Regions from separate parts of the Sphaerisporangium sp. NPDC049457 genome, predicted to be linked through region 1. Evidence: riboswitches for the same ligand, from Rfam matches in the RefSeq annotation. Region 1 holds a riboswitch; the other holds the start of a gene.
The links. A riboswitch is a leader RNA that binds a small molecule or an ion and turns the genes downstream of it on or off. The one in region 1 is predicted to bind glycine.
Positions count from the first base shown of each region.

Region 2: another riboswitch for glycine. It lies ahead of gcvP (aminomethyl-transferring glycine dehydrogenase); the one in region 1 lies ahead of gcvT (glycine cleavage system aminomethyltransferase GcvT).

Region 1 covers NZ_JBVJHR010000009.1:106,530-121,643, reverse strand. Annotated here, with positions in the region: gene ACZ6QO_RS15995 (carbohydrate ABC transporter permease) at 1-261, opposite strand, end outside; gene ACZ6QO_RS15990 (carbohydrate ABC transporter permease) at 258-1,235, opposite strand; gene ACZ6QO_RS15985 (cellulose binding domain-containing protein) at 1,723-2,445, shown strand; gene ACZ6QO_RS15980 (Xaa-Pro dipeptidyl-peptidase) at 2,637-4,559, opposite strand; gene ACZ6QO_RS15975 (hypothetical protein) at 5,070-5,945, shown strand; gene ACZ6QO_RS15970 (L-serine ammonia-lyase) at 6,052-7,428, opposite strand; gene gcvH (glycine cleavage system protein GcvH) at 7,574-7,963, opposite strand; gene gcvT (glycine cleavage system aminomethyltransferase GcvT) at 7,960-9,051, opposite strand; glycine riboswitch at 9,085-9,185, opposite strand; glycine riboswitch at 9,186-9,283, opposite strand; gene ACZ6QO_RS15955 (gamma-glutamyl-gamma-aminobutyrate hydrolase family protein) at 9,302-10,012, opposite strand; gene ACZ6QO_RS15950 (3-oxoacyl-ACP reductase) at 10,022-10,786, opposite strand; gene ACZ6QO_RS15945 (aldehyde dehydrogenase family protein) at 10,838-12,181, opposite strand; gene ACZ6QO_RS15940 (glutamine synthetase family protein) at 12,350-13,750, opposite strand; gene ACZ6QO_RS15935 (FadR/GntR family transcriptional regulator) at 13,841-14,563, shown strand; gene ACZ6QO_RS15930 (hypothetical protein) at 14,818-15,114, shown strand, end outside.
Region 2 covers NZ_JBVJHR010000017.1:61,515-76,628, forward strand. Annotated here, with positions in the region: gene gcvP (aminomethyl-transferring glycine dehydrogenase) at 61-2,919, opposite strand; glycine riboswitch at 3,089-3,214, opposite strand; gene ACZ6QO_RS25760 (MerR family transcriptional regulator) at 3,409-4,032, opposite strand; gene ACZ6QO_RS25765 (bifunctional nuclease family protein) at 4,179-4,649, opposite strand; gene ftsR (transcriptional regulator FtsR) at 4,781-5,464, opposite strand; gene ACZ6QO_RS25775 (FHA domain-containing protein) at 5,477-5,980, opposite strand; gene ACZ6QO_RS25780 (sugar phosphate nucleotidyltransferase) at 6,346-8,847, opposite strand; gene ACZ6QO_RS25785 (CDP-alcohol phosphatidyltransferase family protein) at 8,943-9,521, opposite strand; gene ACZ6QO_RS25790 (class I SAM-dependent methyltransferase) at 9,795-10,385, shown strand; gene ACZ6QO_RS25795 (acyl-CoA dehydrogenase family protein) at 10,467-11,648, shown strand; gene ACZ6QO_RS25800 (gamma-glutamyl-gamma-aminobutyrate hydrolase family protein) at 11,709-12,395, opposite strand; gene ACZ6QO_RS25805 (globin domain-containing protein) at 12,950-14,173, shown strand; gene ACZ6QO_RS25810 (hypothetical protein) at 14,246-14,368, shown strand; gene ACZ6QO_RS25815 (ubiquitin family protein) at 14,374-14,679, shown strand; gene thyX (FAD-dependent thymidylate synthase) at 14,687-15,114, opposite strand, start outside.

The DNA of each region.
Region 1 (15,114 bases):
GAACACCTGCCGGACGTTGTCCACCAGGGCCACCCGGTCGGCGAACCACAGGCCCGGGCTGTCGAACAGCCCGGCGTTGGTCTTGGTCGTGCTGACCACCAGCCACGCCAGCGGCAGCAGGCAGTACAGCAGCATGGCCAGCATCGGGACGGTGAGCATCGTGCGCTTGGCCAGGGCGGCGGCCGGCGCCCTCCGCCTCGTCGTGGGGCGGCCCGTCGTCGTGCGCCTCGCCGTGGGGACGGCCGCCGTCGCGCGGTTCACGACCCGCGTTCCCTTCGCCCGGCGGACAGTTGCACGGCGTAGGACACGACGATGGTGACCACGCCGAGCACCACGGCCACCGCGGCCGCGTAGTTGTACTGCTGGCCGTTGAAGGCGAGGTTGTAGGCGTACATGTTGGGCGTGTAGTAGGTGGTGATCTGCGCGGGGGCGAGGCTCGCGAGCACGTTGGGCTCGTTGAACAGCTGGAAGCTGCCGATGATGGAGAAGATCGTCGCCAGCAGCAGCGCGGGGCGCAGCGCGGGGAGCTTGATGCTCACCGCCTTGCGGATCTCGCCCGCGCCGTCGATCTCGGCGGCCTCGTACAGCTCCCTGGGCACCACGCGCAGCGCGGCGTACAGGATGAGCATGTTGTAGCCCGTCCACTCCCAGGTGGCGATGTTGCCGATCGAGGCGAGGATCCACGAGCCGGACAGGGCCTCGCCGCCGAGCGGGCCGAACCGGTCGCTGTACAGGTAACCCCACATGAGGGAGGCGACGACGGCGGGCACCGCGTAGGGCACGAAGATGCCGATGCGGTAGACCCCGGCCGCGCGCAGTCGCCCGCTGTCGATGGCGAGCGCCGCGAGCGTGGCGACCGTCAGCATGATCGGCACCTGGACGACCAGGAACAGCGCGACCCGCAGCAGGCCGGCGTGCAGCAGGCGGTCGGCGAAGGCCGCCGCGTAGTTGGCCGGGCCGACGAAGACGTCGCCGCCGATCAGCCGGTCCTGGAAGAGGCTCAGGTACATGGCGTACGCCAGCGGCGCGACGATCGCGACCAGGAAGACCAGGCAGAACGGGGCGCTGAAGGCCCAGCCCACCCAGTGGTACCGCAGGTGCCGCCCTCGGGACCCGTACCGCCCCGGCCGTCCGCCGAGGCCGTACCGCCCCGGCCGTCCGCCGAGGCCGTACCGCGCCGGCCGCCCGCGCGCGCCGCGCCCGCCCGCCGTGGCGGTGAGCGGATCGCCTGCCATGAGCGCCCCGCCTTCCGTCATGTCGGCGCTGCCATGAAGATCGGGATTCGAGCATCACAGCGTGCTCCGGGCTCGTCAATAGACGGCCGGGGTGAACAGGAGGTACTTCCGTAACGCGGTGTTCTCACGTCGACCGGCGAGGACATCAGCGTGTTAGCGCTGCCACCGATGTCCGTGCGGACGCCCGGCCGGCGGCCGGTTCCACCGTCCACACCGTCCCGGTGGAAGTCGTCATCCGCGGCAGCACGGCGCCCCCGCCGAGATAGCTGCTCCTCCCTGCCTGGCGGAGCGAACGTGCACGTCAGAGGGGCAGTGCCGGTCTCAGGGGCGGGCCGCAGGTGAGTGATTCCTGAAAAATTCATCGATCCTTGACATCAACGAGGTCACCGTTGACGATGCGTCTGCCGGAATCCCATCGTGCGGTGTCTCGTCCTGGGCCGGCACCGCGTGCGCTGAGAGGCGAATAGCTGTGGCTTGGACAAGACGGATGGCCTTGGGCCTGAGCACGATCGTCGGCCTGCTGACTGTGCTCGCCATACCGGCGATCGCCGAAGGCGCCGCGATGCCGGCCGCCCAATCGGCCGGGTGCGCCGCCATCGCGCGCGTCGACGGAGAGTACGCCGGGGGAAGCTCCGTGACCGTCACGATCAGCAACACCGCCGCCACCCCCGCGACCAAGTGGACGGCGAACGTGACCCTCGCCGGCGGCCAGTCGGTGGTGTCCGCGTGGAACGCCATCGTCACCACGGCCGTTACGCCTTCCGCCACCTACGTCACCGCGGTGAACGCGGCCTACAACGGAGAACTCGCCCCAGGGGCCTCGACCACCTTCGGGATGCAGGTCACCGGCACGGGACCGACCCCGACGGTGAACTGCGTCAACAACGCCGTCACCGTTGAGCCGAGCGTCACGCTCACCGAGGCCGACAACGGCAAGACGGTCATCCTCCACATCGGACAGACCCTCGGCATCAGCCTGCCCGCCGCGTACCGTCCGTCCGCCGTCAGTGGACCGGCTCTCGTGAAAGCCTTGACCCGCGGCGGATACCCGACCGATCAGCCGCTGTTCGAGGTGTACCGCACCGGCACCGCCGGTTCCACCGAGGTGAGCACCATGACCGACTACGCCTGCCTGCACACCGCGCCCCGGTGCGCGCTTCCGCAGAAGTTGTGGCAGGTACACGTCAACGTCGTCGGCATCGGCGGCTGAACAGCCCTCCACCCGGCCCGGTGACAGGTGAAGCGTGAGCTCGCCGGGAACCTGGCCGCCAGGCCGGGGCCGACGTTGACGGTCGAGGGGACCACGGAACGGCGCGGGCGTGAGCCGCGGCCGGCCGCTGACGCGCTGACGCGTCTCCCGGCCGGGCGCGGGCTCACGCCTGGGCGACCACCAGCCCGAGGTCAGTACAGCTTGATCTCCGGAAGAGGCAGGTTCAGTTGCCGCGGGCCGTGCCACTTGACCTTGTCCTTCGGCACCTCGCCGCCGGTGAGCGGAGTGCTGAGCACCAGCGGCAGCAGCACCTTGCTCTTGGCGAGGTCGACGGTGACGTTGGCCCCGGTGGCCGCCTCGCCGCTGTAGGTCGCGTCGGTCCCGGCGATCACCAGAGCCAGCCGGTGGTCCTTCTTGAACACGTAGTCCTGCGGCAGGGTCTCCCACCTGACCTTGCCGTATGTCCCGGGCGGCAGCGGGGAGGGCTCGCTGAGCGACTCGCGGTTCTGCACGTCGATCCAGCCGCGGGCGACGATTTCCAGCGGCCGGGTGGCCACGTTCGTGGCCACGTTCTTGTAGCAGCCGTCGTCGGCCGCCGTGCTCTCGCCGAAGCAACTCTCCTGGGTGAGCGTGCTGATGCCCTGACCGCGCCGCCAGTCGACGCGGGTGTCCTCGCCGAAGTCGACCAGGAGGGCCGTCAGGTTCGAGGTGGGCTTGTCGAGCGCGACGCGCAGGTCCACGACGGGCGTGCCGGACAGGCGCAGGTCCAGCGGCAACGCGCCGGTGGTGAACGCGACCCTGCCGGGGTTGGCCGTGCCGATGTCGGCCACCATCGCGTCCTCGGACATCCGGGTGTCGGTGAAGGCGGCCGTGTGTCCCTTCTGGGCGGCGGCCAGGCCGAGCGAGCCGTCGGCCGTGGGATGGAAGGGCACCTTCAGGGCGAACGGCGCCGGCCAGTCCCGCTGGGTGATCCAGCTTCCCGGGCCGACCTGTACGTCGGCGCGCGGCTCGGCCATGATGCCGTTGGCGACGCCGAGCAACCAGCGGTCGAACCAGCGGTGCAACGTGTCCACCCACAGGTCGCGGCGTCCCTCGAAGTCGAACGGGTCCACGTGCTGGTACTGGCCGACCCAGATCTTGCGGGGCACGTCCCGGCCGGCCAGCGCCTGCCACCACTTGGAGAAGTTGTCCGGCTTGACGTTGAGGTCGTTGACCGTGTGCACGGCGAAAACGCTTGCGCGCACCTTGGAGGCGTCGCCCAGCGACCCGGCGATGTAGTCGCGCTCGGCCCAGAAGGCGTTGTAGTCGCCGGTGTCGTCCCCGTCCTCGGCGTCCATGCGCGCCCGCAGGGCGGCGCACTTGGCGTCGGGGTCGGTGTCGACGACGTTCGACAGCCACGACATGTAGTCGTAGTTGTAGACGACGCCGTTGGAGCGCTGGTATTTGTACCAGGAGCTGATCGCCGAGATCGGGACGATCGTTTCCAGCCCTTCGACGCCGGTCGCCGCCACGGCGTTGGCCAGCGTGCCGTCGTAGGACTTGCCGATCATCCCGGCCTTGCCGGTGGTCCAGTCGGCGACGGCGGGCGTGCCGTCCTCCCGGTAGGCGACGGCGCGGCCGTTCAGCCAGTCGATGACGGCCTTGCCGCCCAGCACGTCGGCCCGTCCACCGACGTCCGGGCAGCCCTCGGACCTCGTGGTGCCGACCATGTCGACGTTGAGGACGGCGTAACCCCGCGGCACGAAGTAGTTGTCGTAGAACAGCGGGAACTTGGCGAGGTTGCCCGCGGCGTCGTAGACCTTCCGCTCGGCCTCGTTGCCCCGGCCGGAGTTGTCGTAGTACGGGCTCTCGTCGATGATCACCGGCACTTTCAGGCCGGGCCCCGACTCCTTGGGCCTGATGACGTCGACACGGACGCGGTCGAGCCTGCCATCGGAGTCGCTGTCGACGCTCGACTCGACATAGACGTGCTCGCGGACGGCGTCAGCGTAGGAGAAGACCGGCTGGCTCCGCCCTTGCTCCACGGTGATGGCGGGGGCGGTGGCCGCGTGGGCGGGCGTGCCGCCCACCATGGCCAGGGAGAAGCCGATGAGGGCGGCGCGTATATGCGGCAAGCGGTGCCTCCAGCACAACTAGGGGACATCCGCAATCTCCATGAGTGTCCGCATTGTCGACAAGATTCCTTTATGTGATCGACATCACCCTGATCCACCTATGTGACATGGCACCGTCCGTCCGAGACACCCCGCCGACCCTGACGGTGCTGACCCTCGGCGCTGAGGGACCGGGCATACTGCTTGCCGGCATCCACGACATGAGGAGCGCTCGTCGACGACAGAGCGGCAAGAACGGCCCAACCAAGAGCGGGCCGAGGCCGCGAAGGAGGTCTCGGGGTGCCTCGGCGGTCAGCATTCGGTGACATTGACGGCCAGGCTGCCGTGGGTCGTCTCTGTGGCGAGGCGGTGAACTTCATGGATCGCCGTGGCCCCGGTTCCGGGCAATAAAAAGAGGGGCAGTGGCCGTGACGGCGAGTGCCCCTCCAAGTGTGTGAGACAGCATAACACGGGTGTGTCCATCCGCTACGGTTCGGGGCGGCCGAACAGGCCCGGCAGATGGTCGAACGTATGATCGCGCGCTCGTTGTTCCTGCGTCGTAACCGGGGAGGGATCACCCCCTTGCCGTTCATCTGGGTGGCCGGACACTCGCGACCGGTGCCGTTCGAGCCGCCGGCGCGGGGCGCGGATGTTCTCAGCCTCGTCCATGAGGGACACCTTTACCGTGTTGACGGCTGCCGGAGCCCCATCGACGAAGCTCTCGAACTCGCCGCACCCATCAACAAGGGGCCGCTCGGGCCTGCCGTGGCCGGTTCTTGGGCGGCCGTTGAGGCGTTGCTATCGCATCCTGATGATCCGGCGGAGTCGGAGCGCTCGGGCAAGGCCGTCGCCGCGGACCGCCTGGCCGCCATCATCGCCTGCTCCTGGCCACGAGCCGAACTCACCGCATTGGCCCATCGTCACAGGCCACAAGAAGCCGACGACCTTGCCCGTCGAATCGCCACCTGTGTGACGAATCAGGAACGGGCAAGGTGCGTCGCCGAGGCCCTTCGGCGGTCCGGCCCATCAGTGCTCGACTTCTCCGGCGTCCGGACCCGGCACAGCGATGCTCCGGCTGCGCAGCGGATGGCGGCGTTGATCGCCGACCCACGCGGGGTGCTGGGTGAGGTGATGGCCACGTATCGCATCGCGCTGCGTCGGCTTTACCGGACGCGCAACATCGTCCTGCACGGTGGCGCCATGCAGGGCGTCGCCTTGGACGCCTCTCTGCGGACGGCCGCGCCGCTGGTCGGAGCAGGGCTGGACCGCATCGTCCACGCCGGCCAAGTGAAGGGTCTTGCCCCGCTGGATCTCGCGGCGCGAGCGGAGGTCGCCTTGAGTCTCGTGGGCGGAGAGACGGAGCTGTCCGTGGTCGATCTTCTCGAACCTCGGGGCGGTGTTCGGTGACGTTGACGGCGGACCGGCCCGATCGTCGTTATTGCGGCAAGGGCCGCGAGAGGCGCTCCGATGATGTGAACCGGCGTCGCCACTGTGAAGGGCTGGGCGCCGGTGGTCAGCATTCGATGACGTTGACGGCCAGGCCGCCGCGGCTGGTCTCCTTGTACTTGTCGAGCATGTCGCGGCCGGTGTCGCGCATCGTCTTGATGGCCTTGTCCAGGGCCACGAAGTGGCGGCCGTCGCCGCGCAGGGCGATGCGGGCGGCGGTGATGGCCTTGATGGACGCGACCGCGTTGCGCTCGATGCAGGGGATCTGCACCAGGCCGCCGATCGGGTCGCAGGTGAGGCCGAGGTTGTGCTCGATGCCGATCTCGGCGGCGTTCTCGACCTGTTCGGGGGTGCCGCCGAGCGCCTCGGTCAGGCCGGCGGCGGCCATCGAGCAGGCCGAGCCGACCTCGCCCTGGCAGCCGACCTCGGCGCCCGAGATGGAGGCGTTCTCCTTGAACAGCACGCCGATCGCGCCGGCCGTGAGCAGGAAGCGGATGACGCCGTCGTCGTCGGACCGCGGCGTGAAGCGGTCGTAGTACGTCAGCACGGCGGGGATGATGCCGGCGGCGCCGTTGGTGGGGGCGGTGACGATGCGGCCGCCCGCGGCGTTCTCCTCGTTCACGGCGAGGGCGAACAGGGTGACCCAGTCCATCGCCTGGAGGGGGTCCTTCTCCGTGGCCTCGCTCTGCAGCCGCCTGAGCATCTGGTTGGCCCGCCGCTTGACCTTGAGGCCGCCGGGGAGCACGCCCTCTTTGGCGGTGCCGCGGCGCACGGACTCCGACATGACGTTCCAGAGGTTCAGCAGGTCCGCTTTGATCTGCTCCTCGGTGCGGCCGAAGGCCTTCTCGTTCTCCAGCATGAGCCCAGAGATCGACAGCCCGGTCTCAGCACAGTGCCGCAGCAGCTCGGCCCCCGTGGTGAACGGGTACGGCAGCTCGGTGTCGTCCGGCTTGATGCGGTCGGCGCCGGTGGCGTTCTCGTCCACGACGAACCCGCCGCCCACCGAGTAGTAGACCTTCTCGCGGACCGGCTCGCCCTCGGCGGTGAAGGCGGTGAAGCGCATGCCGTTGGGGTGGTGCGGGAGCGAGATCTTGCGCTCGAACACCAGGTGCTCGCCGACGACGAACGGGATCTCGCGTGTGCCGTACAGCTCGACGGTGCCGGAGGCGCGCATCCGCGCGAGCCGATCGTCGACGGTGTCCACGTCGACCAGCTCGGGCTTCTCGCCGGACAGGCCGAGCAGCACCGCCTTGTCGCTGCCGTGCCCCTTGCCGGTCAGGCCGAGCGAGCCGTACAGGATGACCTCGACCCGCGCGGTCTTCTCCAGCAGCCCGTCCTGGTGCAGGCCGCGGGCGAACTTGTGGGCCGCCGCCATCGGGCCGCCCGTGTGGGAGCTGGACGGCCCTATGCCGATCTTGAACAGGTCGAAGACGCTGATCGCCATTGATCTTCCGTCCTTTGGAACGTGTCGTGCGAGGGATGCCCGGATGAGCGTGGGCTACGCATCTGTTGTGCGCATTCGCGCACCGACCGGCCGGCCGGTTGGGATGGCCGGCCGGCGACGGTGGTCTGGACGGATGGTGGAAGGGTCAGGAGTCGGACGTCGTGACGGTGGTGTACTCCTCGGCGGTGAGGAGCTCCTCGGGGGTGCCCTCGATGCGCACCCGGAACAGCCACCCGTCGCCGTAGGGGTCGGAGTTGACCAGCGACGGGTCGTCCACGACGGTCTGGTTGACCTCGACGATCTCGCCGCTGACCGGCGCGTAGATGTCGCTGACGGACTTGGTGGACTCGACCTCGCCCACGGCGTCGCCCGCCTCGACGGTGCCGCCCACCTCCGGCAGCTGGACGAAGACCACATCGCCCAGCGCATCCGCGGCGAACGCCGTGATGCCCACGGTCACGGTGAGGCCGTCGTCAAGACCGGCCACCCACTCGTGCTCCTTGGTGTAGCTGAGCTCCTCGGGAATGCTGCTCACTTGCTCCTCCGGTAAAAAGGCAGGTCAATCACGTCGACCGGTTCATGGCTACCACGGATGTCGACCGCCAGGCCCTCGGACACGTTGGTGTCCACGTAGGCCATCGCGATCGGCTTGCCGAGGGACTGCGAGGGCGCGCCGCTGGTGACCTCCCCAACGACGGTGCCGTCGGTCAGCAGCACCACGGGGTAGCCGTGGCGCGGCACTCGGCGGCCCCGCGCGACCAGGCCGGTGAGGCGCCGGCGCGGAGGCACGTCCTTGAGCGGCGCGAGCGCCGCGCGGCCGACGAAGTCGCCGGCCTTGTCGAACCGCACGACGCGGCCGAGGCCGGCGTCGAAGGGGGTGAGGCCGGCGTCCAGCTCGTTGCCGTACAGCGGCATGCCGGCCTCCAGGCGCAGGGTGTCACGGGCGGACAGCCCGGCGGGGCGCAGGCCGTAGGAGTCGCCGGCCTTGGTGAGCTCCTGCCACAGCTGCACGGCGTCGCCGGCGGCGACGAACAGCTCGAAGCCGTCCTCGCCGGTGTAGCCGGTGCGGGCGATGAGCGCCTCGATGCCGGCGACGGTGCCCGGCAGGCCCGCGTAGTACTTCAACCCGGGCAGGTCGGCGTCGGTGAGCGTGCCGAGGATCTCCTGCGCGCGCGGCCCCTGGACGGCGATCAGCGCGTACTCGGCGGAGCGGTCGTGCACGTCGGCCTGGAAGCCCTCGGCGCGCCGGGTGAGCTCGGCGGCCACCTGCTCGTAGTTGGAGGCGTTGGCCACGACGAGGAACTCCTCGGCGGCCAGGCGGTAGACGATCAGGTCGTCCAGCACGCCCCCGGTGGGGGCGCAGATCATGGTGTAGCGGGCCCGGCCGGGCTCCAGCGCCGACAGGTTGCCCACCAGCGCGTAGTCCAGCGCCTCGGCCGCCTGCGGCCCGGTGAGGAAGATCTCGCCCATGTGGGAGAGGTCGAACAGGCCCGCGGCCGTGCGCACCGCGTTGTGCTCGGCGGACTCGCTGCCGTAGCGCAGCGGCATCAGCCAGCCGGCGAAGTCGGTGAGCGTCGCGCCGAGGCTCTCGTGCACCTCGCGGAGCGGTGTGGGTCGGGACATGATGGGCACCTCAGACAGGGTTGGATGAGAGCATCCTCCCCCTCTGTCATCGGTGCCTGAGAGTTTCGCCCGGGTTTTGCCGGACTTTCACCTTCGGCGAGGCTCTGCGGAGAAGCCTGCTTTCCAGAGATCACCTGGCCCGCGCGGTCCTTTGCCTTGTGAGGTTCGCGGGGAGGACTTGCTCCTTCAGGGGTCCTGACCGGATGTCAGGACGCTCTCCCGCACGGGATCACCGGTGTTCTCGCACACCCTACCAATGCCGCTCGCCCGACGTCGCGGCGGCGACGAGCGCCTCGAACAGATGACCTTCCTCGCCCGCCTCGGGATGCCACTGCACGGCCAGCGCGAAGGGGTGACCGGCCAGCTCCACGGCCTCCACGGTGCCGTCGTCGCAGGTCGCCGCCACGGTGAGGCCCGCGCCGAGGCGGTCGACGGCCTGGTGGTGGTAGTGGGCGGCGCCGACCTGGTCCTCGCCCAGCACCTTGGACAGGACGGTGCCCGGCACCGGGCGGACCGGCAGGTGGCCGAACTCGCCGGGCGCGGGGGAGTGGCCGCCGTGGCCGACCACGTCGGGAAGGTGCTGGTGCAGGGTGCCGCCGAGGTGGACGTTCAGCACCTGCATGCCCCGGCACACGGCGAGCAGCGGCAGCCCTTCGTCCAGCGCGGTGCCGACCAGCCCGAACTCCGCCTCATCGCGAAATTGCCGGACATAGCCGGTCTGTGGGTGCGGGCGCTCCCCGTACCTGCCGGGGTCGACGTCCCCGCCTCCGGCCACGATCAGGCCGTCCAGCCGCCCGGCCAGCGACGCGGGGTCGCCCGCCGGGGGCAGGATGACCGGCTGGCCGCCCGCCCGCACGACGTGCTCGACGTAGGTGTACGGCAGCAGCGCCGCCGGCGTCCGCCAGACCGTGAAGGCGGCGGGTTCGACGTAGCAGGTGACGCCGATGACGGGTCGCGACATGTGCGCAGGCTACAGCGGGGTCACGTAGGCGCCGGAGATGCCGCCGTCCACCAGGAACTCCGCGCCGGTGATGAAGCTGGCGTCGTCGGAGGCCAGGAACGCGACGGCGGCGGCGATCTCGGAGGCCTCGGCGAACCGGCCCAGCGGGATGTGCACCAGGCGCCGCTGCGCCCGTTCGGGATCCTTGGCGAACAGCTCCTGCAGCAGCGGCGTGTTCACCGGCCCCGGGCACAGCGCGTTGACCCGGATGCCCTCGCGGGCGAACTGGACGCCCAGCTCGCGGGACATGGCGAGCACGCCGCCCTTGGAGGCGGTGTAGGAGATCTGCGAGGTCGCCGACCCCATCACCGCCACGAACGACGCGGTGTTGATGATCGACCCCTTGCCCTGCCGCCGCATGTACGGGATGGCGTGCTTGCAGCAGAGGTACACGCTGGTCAGGTTGACGTCCTGCACCCGCCGCCAGGCGTCCATGCCCGTGGTCAGGATGGAGTCGTCGTCGGGCGGGGAGATGCCGGCGTTGTTGAAGGCGACGTCCACGGCGCCGTAGGTGTCGAACGCCGTGCGGAACATCCCCGCGACGTCGTCCTCGCTGGTCACGTCGGCCCGGACGAACAGGCCCCCGACCTCTTCGGCGATCTTCGTGCCGCCCTCCTCGTCGAGGTCGGCGCACACGACCTTGGCGCCCTCCTCGGCGAAGCGGCGGGCCGTGGCGAGGCCGATGCCCCCCGCCGCACCCGTGATGACGGCGACGCGGTCGCGCAGACGTTGCATGGTGGCGAACTCCCTGGATGTGGATTCCCGATGTCCCTCCGCTGCCGGAGGTCAGTGCGCGATGAAGACGTTCTTGGTCTCGGTGAAGGCGGCGAGCGCGTCCGGGCCCAGCTCGCGGCCGAGCCCCGACTGCTTGTAGCCGCCGAAGGGCGTCCAGTAGCGGACCGACGAGTGGGAGTTGACCGACAGGTTGCCGGCCTCGATCGCGCGGGCCGTCCGCAGGGCGCGTCCCACGTCCCGCGTCCAGATCGACCCGGAAAGGCCGTACTGGGTGTCGTTGGCGATGCGGACGGCCTCCGCCTCGCCGTCGAACGGGACGACGCTGACCACGGGCCCGAAGATCTCTTCGGTGAACGCGCGCTCGTCCAGCGAGTCGTGGGTGAGCACGGTCGGGGGATACCAGAAGCCCTTGCCCGCCGGGCACGTCCCCTGGAAGCGCGGGGCGCCGGTCACGAACGAGGCCACCCGCTCACGGTGCTCGGCGCTGATCAGCGGCCCGAGGTCGGTGCCCGGGTCGCGCGGGTCGCCCACGGTGAGCGCGCCGACCGCCGCGACCAGCCGGTCGAGGAACTCCTCGAACACCGGCCGCTCGACCAGGATGCGCGAGCGCGCGCAGCAGTCCTGCCCGCTGTTGTCGAAGACGGCCGAGGGGGCGGTCGCCGCCGCGCGCTCCAGGTCGGCGTCGGCGAAGACCACGTTGGCGCTCTTGCCGCCGAGCTCCAGTGTGACCCGCTTGACCCGCTCCGCCGCCTTGGCGGCGATGAGCCTGCCCACTTCGGTCGACCCGGTGAAGACGATCTTGTTGACGCCGGGGTGCTCCACGAGCCGGGCCCCCGCGACCTCCCCTGCCCCAGGAAGAACCTGGAGCACCCCCTCGGGGAGGCCGGCCTCCAAGGCCAGCTCCGCCAGCCTCAGCGCCGTGAGCGGGGTCCACTCGGCGGGCTTCACGATGACGGTGTTGCCCGCCGCCAGTGCCGGGGCCGCTCCCCAGGTCATGATGACCATGGGGAAGTTCCACGGCACGATCACGCCCACGACGCCGAGCGGTTCGGCGAAGGTGATGTCCACCCCGCCCGGCACCGGGATCTGCTTGCCATGATTGCGCTCAGGCGCCCCCGCGTAGAAGTGCAGGACGTCGCGGACGTTGCCGGCCTCCCAGCGGGCGTTGCCGGCCAGGTGGCCGGCGTTGGCCAGCTCCAGCGAGGCCAGCTCGTCGCCGTGCCGGTCGACCAGGTCGGCGAAGCGCCGCAGCAGCCGGGCGCGGTCGCCGGGAGAGACGTCACGCCACGCGGGGAACGCCTTCCTGGCGCGCTCGACCGCGTGGTCGGTCTCGGCCGGGTCGGCGAGCTCGACGTCGGCGAGCACGTCCTCGGTGGCAGGGTTGATGATCTTCATATGGTTTGCGCCTCGGTGGCCGGTGCTGTGGTCGCCGCGTCCGCCTCGGCGGCGGCTGCGGTGGTGCTCATTTCAACATCCTGGTGGTCGGGTCACATCCAGGTCCTCGGGTGCTCTGGGGATACTCGTGTCCCATGCCGGCCGGCCGGTCACATGCGGGCAGGCCGGTCACATTCGCTCGAAGCCGCGGAACAGCTCCCAGTCGGTGACCGCCGCGTCGAAGGCCGCCAGCTCGACCCGGGCGTTGTTGGCGTAGTGCTCGACGACCTGCTCGCCGAGCGCGTCCCGGGCGATCTTCGAGCCCTCCCACAGGACCAGCGCGTCCCGCAGGGTGGCCGGCACGGTCGCGGCGCCCGAGGTGTAGGCGTTGCCGGTGTAGGCCTCCTCCAGCGGCAGCTCCTGCTCGATGCCGTGCAGCCCGGCCGCGATGAGGCCGGAGACCGCCAGGTAGGGGTTGACGTCGCCGCCGGGCACGCGGTTCTCCACGCGCAGCGACGGGCCGTGCCCGACCAGGCGCAGGGAGCAGGTGCGGTTGTCCACACCCCATTTGACCGCCGTCGGGGCGAAGCTGCCCGGCACGTAGCGCTTGTAGGAGTTGATGTTGGGCGCGAACAGCAGCGTCAGCTCGCGCATCGCGGCGAGCTGACCGGCGATGAAGTGCTCGCCGAGCCGGGACAGCCCGTGCGGCCCGTCCCCGGCCATGACCGGCTCGCCGTCGCCGCCGCGCAGCGAGATGTGGATGTGACAGGAGTTGCCCTCGCGCTGGTTCGGCTTGGCCATGAAGGTGATCGACATGCCCTCCTGGGCGGCGATCTCCTTGGCGCCGTTCTTGTAGATCGAGTGGTTGTCGCACGTGGTGAGCGCCTCGGCGAACCGGAAGGCGATCTCGTGCTGGCCGAGGTTGCACTCGCCCTTGGCCGACTCGACGTACATGCCCGCGCCCTCCATGCCGAGCCGGACGCGGCGCAGCAGGGGCTCGACGCGGGCGCCGCCGAGCAGGGAGTAGTCGACGTTGTACTGGTTGGCCGGGGTCAGGTCGCGGTACGCCTTGGACCAGGCGCTCTCGTAGCTGTCGGTGTAGACGACGAACTCCAGCTCGGTGCCCACGTACGCGGCCCAGCCGCGCTCGGCCAGCCGGGCCGTCTGCCCGCGCAGGATCTGCCGCGGCGAGGCGGCGACGTCGGCGCCGTCCTCCCAGACCAGATCGGCCATGAGCATGGCCGTGCCCTCCTGCCACGGCACCCGGCGCAGCGTGGACAGGTCGGGGCGCATCACGAAGTCGCCGTAGCCGCGGTCCCAGGACGACATGCCGTAACCAGCGACGGTGTTCATGTCGATGTCCACGGCGAGGAGGTAGTTGCATCCTTCGGCGGCGTGGTGCAGCACCTCCGAAAGGAAGTACCGCGCGGACAGCCGCTTGCCCTGGAGGCGTCCCTGCATGTCGACGATGGCCAGAAGCACGGTGTCGACCCGGCCGGCGGACACCTCTTCACGCAGTTGGTCGACGGTGAGCACCGAGCCCCCTTTTCGCAGAGGTCTGGAAACAGACCATTGCAGGCATGCAAGCATCAGCGGCCGCTCCGCGTCAACGGTCCGGCGCCCCCGAGCCGCCGAATGGACTAATCTCGAACCATTGAGGCCTGGTCTGGGGAGGAAGTGATGGACGGGCACCAGCTCGTCGCGCTCCTGCGGCCGGTCCGCGCCGGGAACGCCTTCGAAGAGACCGTCGAACGGCTGCTGCAGGCCATCAAGCTCGGCGTGGTCGCCCCCGGCGACAAACTGCCCGCCGAGCGCGAGCTCGCCGTCCGGCTCGGCATCAGCCGGGTCACGCTGCGCGAGGCCATCCGCGCCCTCCAGGACGCCGGCTACCTCGACGTGCGGCGCGGCAGGTACGGGGGAGCGTTCGTGGTGTACGAGCCGCCGCGGCCCCGCCGCGACGACCTGCGCCGGGCGGTCAACCGGATGGGCGCGGACGAGCTGGACGACGCGCTGACCTTCCGCATGGCGATCGAGTGCGGGGCCGCCCAGGTGCTGGCGGCCACCGAACTCACCGAGGAGCAGCGCGCGACCCTCCAGCGCAGGCTGGAGGACGTCAACGACGCCGCGCCGGACGACTACCGGCGGCTGGACACGGCCTTCCACCTGTCCATCGCCGAGCTGACCGGGTCGGCGCTGCTCGCCTCGGCCGCCGCCGACGCGCGGCTGCGGGTCACCGACCTGCTCAACGCCATCCCGGTGCTCGGCCCCAACATCGACCACGCCGCCGCCCAGCACGCCGCGATGGTCGCCGCCATCCTCGCGGGGGACCCCGAGGCCGCGCGGCAGGCCGTCGTCGAGCATCTGGACGGCACCGCCGCCCTCCTGCGCGCCTTCCTCGCCTGAACCTTCCGCTTCCTCGCCTGATCCTTCCGCTTTCCCGCCTGAACCTTCCGCGGCCCGCGCTCTTCCGCGCGACGAGCCCTCCCGGTGACGTCGGCGCCGCCTGCGGCCCGTGACCTGGCCCGGCGCCGCCGAGGGCACCACGCTCCCTCCTCGATCGTCTTACCGAGCGGGCGGGATCGGCGGGACGGACGGCATGGCCCGGTGGATCAACGACCGCGGGACCGTACGTAGCATCGGTACTGGGGGGGTTGTCTGTGGGAGTCTGGTTTCACGAACGGATCATCGACACCGGACGGCTGCCGCTCTTCTGCTTCCTGACGGCGCTGATCATCACGTTCGTCTTCACCCGCGCCAACGTGCGGCTGATCCGAGCCAAGGTCGGCTGGTTCCGCGACGTCAACGTCGGTGACGTGCACGTCCACCACGTCGTGTTCGGCGTGGTGCTCATGCTGTTCGGCGGGGTCGCCGGGCTGGTCACCGCACAGTTGTCCTCCGGCTGGTACGCCTGCACGGCCGCGGTCTTCGGGGTCGGCGCGGCGCTCGTGCTCGAC
Region 2 (15,114 bases), on a different contig from region 1:
GGGCGCGCCGTCGCGCGCGACATATTATGCCGATCCAGACGGGCCGCCGAGGACGGTCGCCTAGTCTTCGTATGCCTCCAGCGGGGGGCAGGCGCATACCAGGTTGCGGTCGCCGTAGGCCTGGTCGATGCGGCGGACCGGCGACCAGTACTTGTTCTCGCGCAGCGACGGCAGCGGGTAGGCCGCCTCGGCGCGGGTGTAGGGGTGCTTCCAGTCGTCGGCCAGCAGGCAGTCGGCGGTGTGCGGGGCGCCCCGCAGCGGGTTGTCCGCCCGGTCGTACCGGCCGGAGGCGACCTTGGCGATCTCCTCGCGGATGGCGACCATGGCGTCGACGAACCGGTCCAGCTCGGCCAGGTCCTCGCTCTCGGTCGGCTCGATCATGAGCGTGCCCGCCACCGGGAACGACATGGTGGGCGCGTGGAAGCCGTAGTCGATGAGCCGCTTGGCGACGTCGTCCACGGTGACCCCGGTCTCCTTGGTGATCTGGCGCAGGTCGATGATGCACTCGTGGGCGACCAGGCCCTCGCGGCCGGTGTAGAGCACGGGGTAGTGCGGGGCGAGGCGCCGGGCGAGGTAGTTCGCCGACAGGATCGCCTGCTCGGTGGCCGCCTTGAGCCCTTCTGCGCCCATCATGCGGACGTAGGCCCACGAGATCGGCAGGATGCCCGCCGACCCGTACGGCGCGGCCGAGACCGGGCCCACGGGCCCGCCCTCGAACGGGTGGCCGGGCAGGTAGGGGGCCAGGTGGGAGCGTACGGCCACCGGGCCGACGCCCGGGCCGCCGCCACCGTGCGGGATGCAGAAGGTCTTGTGCAGGTTGAGGTGGGAGACGTCGGCGCCGAAGGACCCGGGCTTGGCCAGGCCGACCAGCGCGTTGAGGTTGGCGCCGTCGACGTACACCTGCCCGCCGGCCTGGTGCACCAGGCCGCAGATCTCGGTGATGGTCTCCTCGTACACCCCGTGCGTGGAGGGGTAGGTCACCATGATGGCCGCGAGCCGCTCACGGTGCTTCTCGATCTTGGCGGTGAGGTCGGGGACGTCCACGTTGCCGTTGTCGTCGCAGGCCACGACGACCACGCGCATGCCCGCCATGACGGCGCTGGCGGCGTTGGTGCCGTGCGCGGAGGACGGGATGAGGCAGACGTCGCGCTCGTGCTCGCCGTTGGCCTTGTGGTAGGCCCGGATGGCGAGCAGGCCCGCGAACTCGCCCTGCGAGCCGGCGTTGGGCTGCAGCGAGACCGCGTCGTAGCCGGTGACCTCGGCCAGCCAGCGCTCGAGGTCGCCGATGAGCCGCAGGTAGCCCTCGACCTGGTCGGCGGGGGCGTAGGGGTGGACGCCGGCGAACTCGGGCCAGGTGATCGGCTCCATCTCGGTGGTGGCGTTCAGCTTCATCGTGCACGAGCCGAGGGGGATCATCGACCGGTCGAGGGCGATGTCCTTGTCCTGCAGCCGGCGCAGGTAGCGCAGCATCGCGGTCTCGGAGCGGTGGGCCTGGAACACCGGGTGCGTGAGGTAGCCGGTGGTGCGCAGCAGCGCGGCCGGCAGGGCGTCGGCGGTGGAGGTGTCGACGTCGTCCAGCACGACGCCGGTCACGCCGAACGCCTCCCACACCGCCGTCAGGTGCGCGCCGGTGGTCTTCTCGTCGCAGCTCACGCCCACGTGGTCGGGGCCGGCCTGGCGCAGGTTGATCCCGCGCTCCAGCGCCGCGGCGACGACCTCGGCGGCGCGGCCGGGGACGCGGGCCAGGACGGTGTCGAAGAACTCGTCGTGGACGATCTCGACGCCGCCCTCGCGCAGCCCGGCGGCGAGAACGGTGGCGTGCCGGTGGGTGCGCTGGGCGATGCGCCGCAGCCCGTCGGGGCCGTGGTAGACGGCGTACATGCCGGCGATGACGGCCAGCAGGACCTGGGCGGTGCAGATGTTGCTGGTGGCCTTCTCGCGGCGGATGTGCTGCTCGCGGGTCTGCAGGGCCAGGCGGTGGGCCGGGTGGCCGTCGGCGTCCTGGGACACCCCGACCAGACGGCCGGGCATCTGCCGCTGCAGGCCTTCGCGGACGGACATGTAGGCGGCGTGCGGGCCGCCGAAGCCGAAGGGGACGCCGAAGCGCTGGGAGGAGCCGACGGCGATGTCGGCGCCCAGGGTGCCGGGGGCCTCGATCAGCGTCAGCGCGAGCAGGTCGGCGGCGGCGACCACCAGCGCGCCGCGCGCGTGCGCCTGCTCGGCCACCGCGCGGAAGTCGGTGATCCTGCCCGCGGCGCCGGGGTACTGGACCAGCACGCCGAACAGCTCCCCGTCCGGCAGGCCGGCGGCCAGGTCGGCCTCCACGACCTCGATGCCGAGCGGCTCGGCGCGGGTGGCGAGCACGGCCTTGGTCTGCGGCAGGGCGTCGGCGTCCACGACGAACACCGGGCTCTTGGCACGACCCGCGCGGCGGGCCAGCGTCAAGGCCTCGGCCGCGGCGGTGGCCTCGTCCAGCAGCGAGGCGCCGGCGACGTCCAGCCCGGTCAGATCGGACACGACGGTCTGGAAGTTGAGCAGGGCCTCAAGACGTCCCTGGGAGATCTCGGGCTGGTAGGGGGTGTAGGCGGTGTACCAGCCGGGGTTCTCCAGCAGGTTGCGCCGGATGACCGCCGGGGTGATCGTGTCGTGGTAGCCGAGGCCGATCATCGAGGTGGGCACCTTGTTGCGCGCGGCCAGGGCGCGCAGCTCGGCGAGGGCCTCCTCCTCGCTCGCCGCCTCGGGCAGGTCGAGCGGCTCGCCGGAGCGGATCGCGGCGGGAACGGCCACGGCGATCAGGTCGGCCACCGAGGCGTAGCCCACGGCCTCCAGCATGCGGGCCTGGTCGAGGTCCGACGGGCCGATGTGCCGGGTGGCGAAGGGCGGTGCGGAGAGGTCGCGAAGCGGTGACCGATCGGTCATGGGGCCCTCCTACAAGGGGTAGAGACCGGCGCTGAGCGCGCGCGTATGCCGGATCTCCCCCTCTGTCAGCGCGACATCCTCATCGCGACCTGAGAGCTTCATCCCTGCATACGGGATTTGCACCGTCGGTGAGACACGCCTGGAGGGCACGCCTACTTTCCAGAGTCGCCTCACCTGTGCGGTACGGAGGCCTGAGAGATTCCGGGGAGGTTGCTCCTTCGGCGCCCGGGTCACTCACCGGCGCCGCACGGGGTGCGCAGCCGGCCCGTGCCCAGGTCTCTCCCGCACAGGGTCAACAGCCTTTCCCGGCAATCGTACCGTCCCACCCCGAGTAGGGAGTTACCCCTACATTTCGGTTTTGCCGGGTTTTATCCCTGGACAGCGGGTATGAAGCCATCCCACCCGGCCCCGTAGATCTTCAGGGATATGCACGCGACAGCCCCGGCCCCCTCTCACAGGGGGAACACACCCCGTCCGGAACCTTCGGGATCAGCCCGTCTTGCGGGCCTTCCTGCGCCGGGCCAGCTCGTCACCTGGGTGGTCCTCCGAAGAGTCACGGCCGGCCGGCTCCGCGCGTTCCCCCGGCAGCTCCGCCAGGGAACCCTCGACCTCGCGCCACACTCCGCCGAGGGCGATGCCGAACACGCCCTGGCCGCCCTCCAGCAGGTCGATCACCTCGTCGGCCGAGGTGCACTCGTAGACGCTCACCCCGTCGCTCATCAGCGTGATCTGCGCCAGGTCGTTGACCCCGCGCTCGCGCAGGTGCTGCACGGCGGTGCGTATCTGCTGGAGCGACACGCCGGTGTCGAGCAACCGCTTGACCACCTTGAGCACGAGGATGTCGCGGAAGCTGTAGAGCCGCTGGGACCCCGACCCTTGCGCCGCGCGAACCGACGGCTCGACGAGCTGCGTGCGCGCCCAATAGTCGAGCTGACGGTAGGTGATGCCGGCCGCCGAGCACGCCGTCGGGCCGCGGTATCCGACGTCGGCGGGCAGTGACGCCGGCCGGTCGTCGAACAGCAGGCCCTGCTCGCCCGCGCGTTCCCGCGCCGACTGACGCTGGGCTGGATCGTGCTGGCCGGCCGTCTTACCCTCGCCGCTGCTGACCGCCACTGCGGACCTCCGGCTTCCTCTCATCCCACGGTCTGATCTGGGGGTTCATGAATTACAACCGTGGGTTCCCTTGCACCGTAGGACTGGCGCGATGCTCAGTCAACGATCCCGCCCGGCGCGTCGTGAAGCGTAAATGCCCGAAATGGCTAACCCGCACGGCCGAAGTCCTCAGGGGTGATCGTGTCAAGGAACTCACGGAACTTCTCGACCTCGTCCTCCTGGTCGTCGGGGATGATCACACCGGCCTCGCGCACGACGTCCTCGCTCGCGAAGATGCTGGCGCCGGTGCGCAGCGCCAGCGCGATCGAGTCGGACGGCCGGGCGCTCACCTCCACCCCGTTGGAGAACACCAGGTCGGCGAAGAAGATTCCGTCGCGCAACGCGACGATGTTCACCGCCTGCAGCCGCACGCCGAGGGCCTCGATGACGTCCTTGAACAAGTCGTGCGTGAGCGGCCGTGGAGGCGGCTCCTCCGCCTGTGCCAGCGCGATGGCCGTGGCCTCGGTCATCCCAATCCAGATCGGCAGATATCGCTCGCCCTTGGCCTCCTTGAGCAGGACTATGGGCTGGTTGGAGGGCATCTCGACGCGGACCCCCACGACCTCCATCTGCAACACAGGCTGCTCCGTCTCATTGGGTCGCCGGCCCGCTCCGGGCCCGTTCCCTCGCGGCTCTCGGCTCGCGGCGTGACCATCGCCGCAAAATTCAACGTAACATCCCCGCACCCCGAAATGTCCGGGCGGCTCCGTCAGCGGCCCAGAATGCCGCGCAGGCCGGTGCGGACCAGGGCGGTGTGCAGCTCCTGGAGCAGGGCGGACAGCTCTCTGGCGGCCTCCTCGGCCCGCCCTGCGGCGCCCGGCGCGCGCCGCCGCAGCAGCGGCGCGACGGCCTGTTCGACCAGCCCCGCCTCGCGCTCGGCGGCGGCCTTCAGCACTCTCAGGTGCCGGGGGTGCAGGCCGAACCTGGCCAGGGCGCCCGAGGCGCGGGCCACGGTCAGGGCTTCGGCGTCGTACCAGCGGGCGACCGGGGTGAGCAGGCCGTAGTCCTCCAGCTCGGCGAGGGTCTCCTCGTCGAGCTCGGCAGCCGTCAGCAGCTCGGCGCGGCTGAGCCGCACCTCGGCGACCGGCGCCTCACCGCCCACGGCGCGCGGGCGGGCCGGGCCGCCCGCGCCGTCGTGCTCGGCGGTCTCCAGATGGTCCTTGATCACGCGCAGCGGCAGGTAGCGGTCGCGCTGGGCGGTGAGGATGTAGCGCAGGCGCTCGACGTCGGCGTGGGTGAACTTGCGGTAGCCCGACGGGGACCGCTGGGGCTCGATGAGCCCCTCGCCCTCCAGAAAGCGGATCTTGGAGACGGTGACGTCGGGGAAGTCGGCCCGCAGGACCTCGAGGACCTCCCCGATGCTCATGAACGCCCTGGCCGCCTGCGCGCTCATCACCGCTCCTCCTCACCCACGCGTGAGGAACACCAGCCGGAACTTGCCGATCTGGACTTCGTCGCCGCCCGACAGCGGCAGCTCCTCGATGCGCTCTCTGTTGACGTAGGTGCCGTTGAGGCTGCCGACGTCCCTGGCGGTGAAGTAGTCGCCCCGCCGGTAGAACTCGGCGTGCCTGCGGGACACGGTCACATCGTCCAGGAAGATGTCGCTCTCGGGATGGCGGCCCGCTGTGGTGAGGTCGCTGTCGAGCAGGAAGCGGCTCCCGGCGTTCGGCCCGCGCATCACGACCAGCAGGGCCGTGCCGGGCGGCAGTTGCTCGACCGCCGCCCGATCGGGGATGAGCGTCTGTCCCGTCGCCTCGCCGTCCATCGCCTCGATCCCGCTCAGGGAGATCGTGGAGGTGGTGTCCCCCGGCGTGTTCTCGACGCGGCTCAGCGGCGACCCGCACCGTGAGCAGAAACGGGCGTCCTCAGGGTTGGCATTCCCGCACTGCGTGCAGTAGACGCTCGGCATCGATCGGCTCGGCCTCCTACCGCGAAGTCGCGGCGACGGTGCTCTGGGCGGCGTGCCTCGGTTCTTCGCTTCTCATGATTGCTCAGACTGCGAATGCCGCAACTTACGCTGATGAGTCGCAAAGGTCAAGATGAGGGCAGGCTCGCGCGTTCGGACATGCTGCTGACGCCAGCTCGCTCGGGTCTCGCAGGCGGGGGGCTCGCGTGTGCGGTTGACGGCGCTCGCCCCTCGTTCCCCTCCGACTCGGCTCGCCGCGCCGGTCCAAAGTTACCGCCCAGGCAGGCCTCCGGTCCATGCGCCGCGCCGTTCGAATGTGACTGGAATCGGGCGGTTCGCGGCAGAACATCGCCTCGACATCGCCTCGGTCAGGTGCCGACGGCGTGCTCCACGACGCGGGCCCAGCGTTCGAGGAGGCTCTGGGCGACGTCCAGGTCCTCCCCCTCGGCCCACAGGTGGGTCACCGCCTCGGTGGGGTCGGGCAGGATCAGCGCCCAGCCGCCGTCCTCCTCGACCACCCGCACGCCGTCGGTGGTGTCCAGGCGGTGGCCGTCGGCGGCCTCCACCACCGAGCGCATGACCGCCCCCTTGGCCGCCCACGGCGTCGGCACAGTGCGCTTGAGCATCTTGGCCTGCGGGATGCGGGCGTCGATCTGGCTGAGCGACAGGCGGGTGCGGGCGACCAGGCCGAGCAGGCGCAAAAACGCGGCCAGGCCGTCCACCGTCGGGGCGAACTCCGGGACGATGAACCCGCCGCGCCCGTCGGCCGCGAAGATCAGTTCGGGGTCGGCCGCCGCCGAGGTGAGGGCGTCCAGGGCCGTGGAGGTCCACTGCACCTGGGCGCCGTGGAAGCGGCACACCTGCTCGGCCACGCGGGTGGTGGTCACCGGCAGCGCGACCCGCCCGCCGCGCCGCTCGGCGGCGACCAGGTCGAGCACGACGAGCTGCGCGCGCTCCTCGCTGATCAGCTGGCCCATCTCGTCGACCAGCGAGATGCGCTCGCCGACGGGGTCGAAGCGCACGCCGAACGCGGCCCGGGAGGAGGCCACCAGTTCGGCCAGGCGCTGCAGGTCTCTGCGCCGCTCGGCCAGCGTCTCGGTGGGCGAGGCGTCGTCCAGCCTGTTGTTGACCGTGAGCACGTCGACGCCGACCCGGCCGAGCAGGCTGGGCAGCACCAGGGAGGAGGTGCCGCCGGCGCAGTCGATGACGACCTTCATCTCGGCGTCACGCACCCCCGACATGTCGACCCAGCGCAGCAGCTCGCGGGTGTAGTCCTCGACCGCGCGGGCGGGGAAGCTCAGTTCGGCGATCTCGCCAGGGAAGGCGCGCCGGAACTCCTGGCGGGAGAAGACGCGCTCAAGCTTGCGCTGGGCCCCCTGGGAGAGGTCGGCGCCGTTCTCGTCCATGAAGATGATGTCGACGCTCTGCGGGTCGCCCGGGGTGGTGCGCAGGGCGATGCCGCCGGAGGCGGTCTCGTTGGAGGTGTGGAAGCGGGCGACCGGCAGCGGCGCGGCCTCCAGGTCGAGCACATTGATCGCGCTGGCGGTGAGCGCGCTGATCACGGCCCGCTTGAGCGCCCGGGCGGCCCGCGAGGAGTCGCGGGAGGTGATGACCGAGGCGCCCTTCTTCAGGGTGGTGGCGTAGGCGCTGGCCAGGCGCACGCACAGCTCGGGGGTGATCTCGACGTTGACCAGGCCGGAGACCCCGCGCGGCCCGAACAGGCTGCGCTGGCCGCGCGACTCCCAGATGACGCTGGTGTTGACCACCGCGCCGGCCTCGATCGTCTTGAACGGGTAGATCTTGACGCCGGAGGAGACGTAGGCCTCGGCCTCGATGACGCACTCGTCGCCGACGATGGCGTTCTCCTCGATGCGCGCGCCGGTCATCACGTCGGTGTTCTTGCCGATCACGCAGCCGCGCAGGTGGGCGCTCGGCCCGATGTAGACGTTGTCGTGGACGACGGCCCGGTGCAGGAAGGCGCCCTCCTTGACCACGACGTTGTCGCCGAGGACGGTGTACTCGCGCAGCTCGGCGCCGGCCTCGACCTTGGCGTAGCCGCCGATGTACAGCGGGCCCTTCAGGATGGCGTCGGGGTCGACCGAGGCGCCCTCGGCCACCCAGACGCCCGGGGACAGCTCGAAGCCGTCGGCGTCCAGCCGCACCCGGCCCGACAGGGCGTCGGCCTGGGCCTTGAGGTAGCTCTCGTGGGTGCCGACGTCCTCCCAGTAGCCGCCGGCGACGTAGCCGTACAGCGGGGCGCCCCTGGCCAGCAGCTTGGGGAACACGTCGCCCGACCAGTCGACCGGCACCCCCGGGGCGACCTCGTCCAGGACCTCGGGCTCCATGACGTAGACGCCGGTGTTCACGGTGTCGGAGAACACCTGGCCCCAGGTGGGCTTCTCCAGGAAGCGCTGCACCCTGCCCTGCTCGTCGACGATGATGATGCCGAACTCCAGCGGGTTCGGCACCCGCTTGAGGCCGATGGTGACCAGGGCGCCGTTCTCCTCGTGGAACCTGATCATGTCGGTGAGGTCGACGTCGGTCAGCGCGTCGCCCGAGATGACCAGGAAGCGCTCGTCGCGCAGCTTGTCGGCGGCGTTCTTGACGCTGCCGGCGGTGCCGAGGGGGATCTCCTCGGTGGCGTAGTGCAGGCTCATGCCGAGCTCGCCGCCGTCGCCGAAGTAGTTGCGCACCAGGGCGGCCAGGAACTGCACGGTGACGACGGTCTCGGTGAAGCCGTGCCGCCGCAGCAGGCGGAGCACGTGCTCCATGATCGGGCGGTTGACCACGGGGAGCAGCGGCTTGGGCTGGTTGGCGGTCATCGGCCGCAGCCGAGTGCCTTCGCCGCCCGCCATCACGACGGCCTTCACAGATCACCCTCCGCCTGTCTCGTCACGGTGGGCACACGGTCACGCTCGCGCGGGCACTCGCCGCCGGGACCCGCCGGGGCGCGTCCCGCGATCGTTCATGCCCGGCTCGCCCCTCCGATGAGCCGGCGCCCCTGAACCACGTACAGCGCCCCCGCCCACCAATACAGACCTGTTCCCCAGATGGCAAAGGCCCATCCCATGATCCGGGACACGTCGGCGTACCAGCCTTCGTGCGAGGCCAGGAACAGCAGCGGAAAGGCGTAGAGCAGGCAGGCGGTGGCCGCCTTGCCCAGGAAGTGGACCGGCAGGGCCGGGCCGAAGCCGTACCTGCGCAGGACGGGCACGCCGAGCATGAGCACCACGTCCCTGCCGATGATCAGCGCGGCGAGCCACCAGGGCATCACCTCGCGCAGGGTCAGGCCGATCAGCGTGGCCAGGATGTACAGGCGGTCGGCGACCGGGTCGAGCAGCCGCCCGAGCTTGCTGGTCTGGTTCCAGGCCCTGGCGAGCTTGCCGTCCAGCCAGTCGGAGATGCCGGCCAGCATGAGCAGCACCAGCGCCCAGCCGTCGGCCTTGGGGCCGAGCACCAGCCACAGGAAGACCGGCACGCCGAGCAGCCGCAGCATGCTCAGGATGTTCGGAACCGTCCAGATGCGGTCCTCCGCCGATTTCACCCGTGACTCCCCTCCGTGAACCTGGTGCCGACCCTACCCGGGGCCGGCCGCTGACGGCGGAGGGGGCGAACCCGGCCGGTCGGGTCGTGCGGCCGGGCGCCGCGGCCGTATCGTGGGGATGGCGTGGCGCGCACGCCGCCGGTTCGGTCAGATGGCTACATTTCCGGCAAAGTCGGCATCCTCCCCAAGGCGGAGATGGCATCCTCCTGGGGACCACGAGATCGGCCGGACGGCGGAAGTGAGCGGACCGTTTTGGGCTTTAATGTCAGTGCCATGGCCAACGATGCAGCGCTGTTCTTCGGGCAGTTCGTCAAAGCGCCCGGCACCACGGGGGCGGTGGCGCCCAGCTCGCGCCGCCTGGCGAGGGTCGTCTCCACTCCGGTGCCCGAGGGCGGCGATCCGGTCATCGTCGAACTAGGCCCGGGGACGGGCGTGTTCACCGACGAGATCCAGCGGCGGCTGGGCGGCCGGGGTCACCACCTGGCCGTCGAGATCAACCCCGCGCTCGCCGCGCGGCTGGCCGAGCGCCACCCCGGGGCCAGGGTCGTGGTGGCCGACGCGGTCAACCTCCCGCAACTGCTGGCCAAGCACGACCTCGACCGGGCCGACGCGGTGATCAGCGGGCTGCCGTGGGCGGCCTTCCCCGCCCTGCTGCAGGACAGGCTGCTCGGCGCGATCACCGAGACGCTCGCCCCCGACGGGGCCTTCACCACCTTCGCCTACGTGCACGCGCGCACGTTGCCGCCCGCCGTCCGCTTCCGCCGCCGCCTGCTCGAGGCGTTCGAGGAGGTCGTGGCGAGCCGCACCGTGTGGGGCAACGTGCCGCCCGCCTTCGTCTACCACGCGCGCCGGCCGCGCCGCTGATCCCTTCTCCCCCGGCGCGGCCCTCGCCCGCGGACCGAACGGCGTTCTACCATTGCGGCCGACGGGATAGGAGTGATCAAGGTGGACTTCACGCTTCCGGAGAGCGCCCAAGAGGTTCAGCGGGGCGTCGCCGCCATCTGCTCGCGCTACGACATGGACTACTGGCAGCGCTGCGAGGCGGAGAAGCGGTGGCCGGAGGAGGTGTGGGCCGAGCTGGCCAAGGGCGGCTGGCTGGGCCTCGCCGTGCCCGAGGAGTACGGGGGCGGCGGCCAGGGCCTGCTGGAGCTCGCCGTGGCCACCGAGACTCTGTCGGCGTCCGGCTCGGCCGGCGGGTCGGCGTTCACCTACGTGCTGACGCCCGGCTTCGGCGCGCTGACCCTGGCCCGCCACGGGACCGCCGAGCAGAAGGCCGCGCTCCTGCCGAAGCTCGCCACCGGCGAGGCCGAGACGTGCTTCGCGCTGACCGAGCCGGACGCGGGGTCCAACTCCCTGGCCATCTCCACCTTCGCGCGCCGCGACGGCGACGAGTACGTGATCAACGGCCAGAAGATCTGGATCACCGGCGTCCAGCGGGCGAGCCGGATGCTGCTGGTCACCCGCACCATCCCCGCCGCCGAGGCCAAGCCCCGCACGAACGGCCTGACCGTGTTCCTGGTGGACGTCCCGGAGGCGGTGGCCGCGGGACGGCTGTCCTACCGCCCGATCCCCAAGATGGGCGCCAACACCACCCCGTCCAACATGGTCTTCATCGACGATCTGCGCGTGCCGGCGTCGAGCGTGGTCGGCGAGGTCGACCAGGGCGCCCTGGTGCTGTGGGACATCCTCAACCCCGAGCGCGTCCTGCTGGGCGCCAGCGCGCTCGGCGCGGCGGAGGTGGCGCTGCGCGTGGCGGTCTCCTACGCCAAGGAGCGTGAGGTGTTCGGCCGCCCGATCGGGGCCAACCAGGCCATCGCCTTCCCGCTGGCACAGGTCAAGGCCAAGATCGAGCTCGCCCGGCTGATGCTGTATAAGGCGGCCTGGCTGTTCGACCGGAACCTGCCCTGCGGCACCGAGGCCAACATCGCCAAGCTCGCCGCCTCGCAGGCCGCGTGGGAGGCGGCCGACCACGCCTTCCAGACCCACGGCGGCATGGCCTACTCCCTGGAGTACCCGGTCGCGCGGCTGCTCGCCGACGCCCGCATCGGCCGGGTGGCGCCGGTCACCGAGGAGCTCCTGCTCAACTACCTGGCGACCCAGGTGCTCGGCCTGCCCCGCAGCTTCTGACCGCCGCCGGCGCCGCGCTCCCGGGCGGGGCGGACGGCCCGGCGGCCGTCCTCGCCGGGTTCAGGGCATCGCCGCCTCGACCAGGGCGTCCACCAGGCGGTTGTCGTCACCGCGCTCGGGGTGCCACTGGACGCCGACGCAGAACCGGTGGCCCTGGAGCTCCACCGCCTCGATGATCTGGTCGTCGGCCCACGCCACCGCCAGCAGCCCGTCGCCGAGCCGCCTGAGGGCCTGGTGGTGCGGCATGGCCACCTCCATGCGGTCGCCCACGGCCTTGCCCACCTTGCTGGACACGCTGACCTGGAGGACATGCGGGGCGGCGGCGGCGTGCCGTTCGTGGTGCACCGCGTCGGGCAGCCACGGGATCAGCGTGCCGCCGAGGGCGATGTTCAGCACGTGCATGCCGCGGGCCACGCCGAGGACCGGGATGCCGGCCTGGATGGCCGCGGCGGCCAGCGCGATCTCGAAGCGGTCGCGCCGGGGCTCGGGCTCCTCCACCCGCTCGTCGCGCTCCTCGCCGTAGGCGGCGGGGTCGACCTCCACGCCTCCTGCCAGGATGAGCCCCGAGATGCCGCGCACGTAGCCGTCGATCGCGCCCAGGCTCAGCGGAGGGATCAGCACCGGGGCGCCTCCGGCCTTGTCCACCGCCTTGGCGTAGGCCGGGGGCGACAGCACCGCCTCGCGCACCCAGGTGCCCCAGCGGGCGGCGTCGAAGTAGGTGGTGATACCGATCAGGGGTCGGGACATGCGGTCTCCAGGGGCTCGCGCAAGGTCGTACCGCCAAACCGCAGCGGCACTCAGCCCGTATGCAGTGGCGAACCCATCATGGCGCACAACATTTCGGGTATGTCACGAATCCCGGTATCGAGTACGTCACTTCAGCATCTTCTGTCCCGTTCGCCACACCGGCACCATGCCCGCGGGCGACCGGAGGGGGCGTCCGCGGGGCCGCCACGGGCGACGTCCCGCGCGGCGGCCCGGAGCGCGGCCGGCGGTCGCGTCGCTTTTGACCAGGCATTGTCGAGAGCCGGAGAATGTCCGGTAAACGCGAATGCGATTCCTTTTCACTTCTCGTTCGAGCGGCCGGAACCGCCGATTACCCGCAATCACGCATCGATTACGAACGGTTCCCTTTCACGGCACCTTGTGGTGAAACGGTTGTGAGGCGCATGAGGGAATGGAAGACTTCATTTCGAGCGACCGGTAGTGCCGGGGCCGCCGACGCTCACGACCCGGACCGTCAGGGAGGTGCGACAACAAGATCGGACATCGAATCCGATCAATTAGGGTGGCATCAACAAATGTCGTTGAATCCGCGTCTCATCAAGGAAAGCTTCTCGGCCATCGAGCCGGTCATGGGCAGGGCCGTCGCCTACTTCTACGGGCGGCTGTTCGCTGAGAGCCCACAGTTGCGCAGCATGTTCCCTCCCGCCATGGACGTTCAGCGCGACCGGCTCTTCGCCGCCCTGACCCGCATCGTGTGGAGCCTGGACAGCCCCGGCAGCCTGAGCTCCTATCTGGGACAGCTCGGCCGGGACCACCGCAAGTACGGCGTGCTCGCCGAGCACCACACCGCCGTGGGCAACGCGCTGCTCGCGACGATCCGGCGCTTCTCCGGCGACGCCTGGACCACCGAGGTCGAGGCGGCCTGGGTCGCCGCCTACACCACGGCGGCCAACATGATGATCGACGCCGCCGAGGCCGACGCGGGGGTCTCCCCCGCCTGGTGGCTGGCCGAGGTCGTCGACCACGAGCTGCGCACCCCCGACATCGCGGTGATCACGCTGCGTCCCGGCACGCCGATGACCTTCGTCGCGGGGCAGTACGTGGACGTGCAGGTGGCGCGCTGGCCGAGGGTGTGGCGCACGTACTCCATCGCCAACGCGCCCCGTCCCGACAACACCATCCGGCTGCACGTGCGGGCCGTGCGCGGCGGCTGGGTGAGCACCGCCCTGGTCTCCCACACGCGCATCGGCGACACCGTCCTGCTCGGCGCGCCCGTCGGCACCATGGCCCCTCCGCCCGAGGACCCGGCGCGCGACATCCTGTGCGTCGCCGGCGGCACCGGCCTGGCCCCGCTCAAGGCGATCATCGAGCACGTCATCGCCTCCGGCCGCCGTTCCAACATCCACCTGCTGCACGGCGCGCGCACCGCCGCCGAGCTGTACGACCTGGCGGACCTGATCCGCATGGAGTCCGGCCACCCCTGGCTGCGCGTGCTTCCGGTGGTGTCGGGCGAGCCGGCCTACGACGGCATGCGCGGGACGCTGCCGGACGTCGTGCGGCGCTTCCACTCCTTCGCCGACCACGAGGTCTACGTCTGCGGCCCGCCGGCCATGGTGCATGAGACGGTGCGCCGGCTGCAGCAGGACGGGGTGCCGCCGGCGCGCATCCACCGGGACCTCGACCAGACCGAGCGCCTGCCCGTTTCCCTTCGCCAACCAGATACTCCAGGAGAATCCCGACGAACCGATCGCCCAAATCCCGAGGACTCCGGCGAGCACTGGCGCGACGTGGCACGATGATGCCGATCCGCGCGCAGCGGCCACCACGTCTATCGGGTCTATCGGGTCACCACGCCGGCCGGGGGACCGGCGATGCGTGTCCCGGCACCGCGAAAGGAAGGGGCGATCATGCGGCGCACGCTGCTCGCCGCCGTCACCAGGCGGCCCTCTCCCCCCGTCGGCAGGTTCCTTCTCATCGCCCCGGCGGTGCGCTGACTCCCATGGCCCGACCGGTCACGCTCGTGACATTCGTGCTGCCGAGCATGCTGGGGCACTGGGGTGGCGGGGCGACGGAGGTGCGCGTCTTCGCGGTCGCCTACGCGGGCGAAGAGCGTCCGACGCTCGGCGCCGCCCTGGACACCCTGCGCCGCACCCACCCCAAGCTCGAACGGCGGCTGTGCGACGAGTACGGCGGCATCCGCCGCCACATCAGCATGTTCGTCTGCGGAGAGAACGCCCGCCGGCTGGGCGGCCTGTCGTGCGCCTTACCCCCGGGGGCCGAGGTCTACGTCATGCCGGCCCTGTGAGGGCGGCTCAGGGGGCGACGCGGCCCGCGGCGTTGAAGGCCGCGTGCGTGAGCGGCATCAGCCCGGCCCAGATGGCCTCCATCTTCTCGGCCACCATCTCGATCTCGCGTTGCGGGAACGACGGCACGCTCGCGCGCTCGTCCTTGGTGCGCAGCGACAGGAAGTGCATCAGCGACCGGGCGTTGCAGGTGGCGTACATGGAGGAGAACAGCCCGACGGGGAGCACGGCGCGCGCGACCTCCCGGGCGATGCCGGCCTCCAGCATCTCGCGGTAGGCCTCGTAGGAGCGCCGGTAGGACAGCTCCATCGCCTCGGTCACCAGCTTGTGCTGCTCTTCGTCGCCCTCGACGAACTGGTAGCGCCCGGGCTTGCCCTCCTGCACGAGCTTCCGCTCACCCCCAGGCACATAGAAATCAGGCTGAAGCTCCCTATATC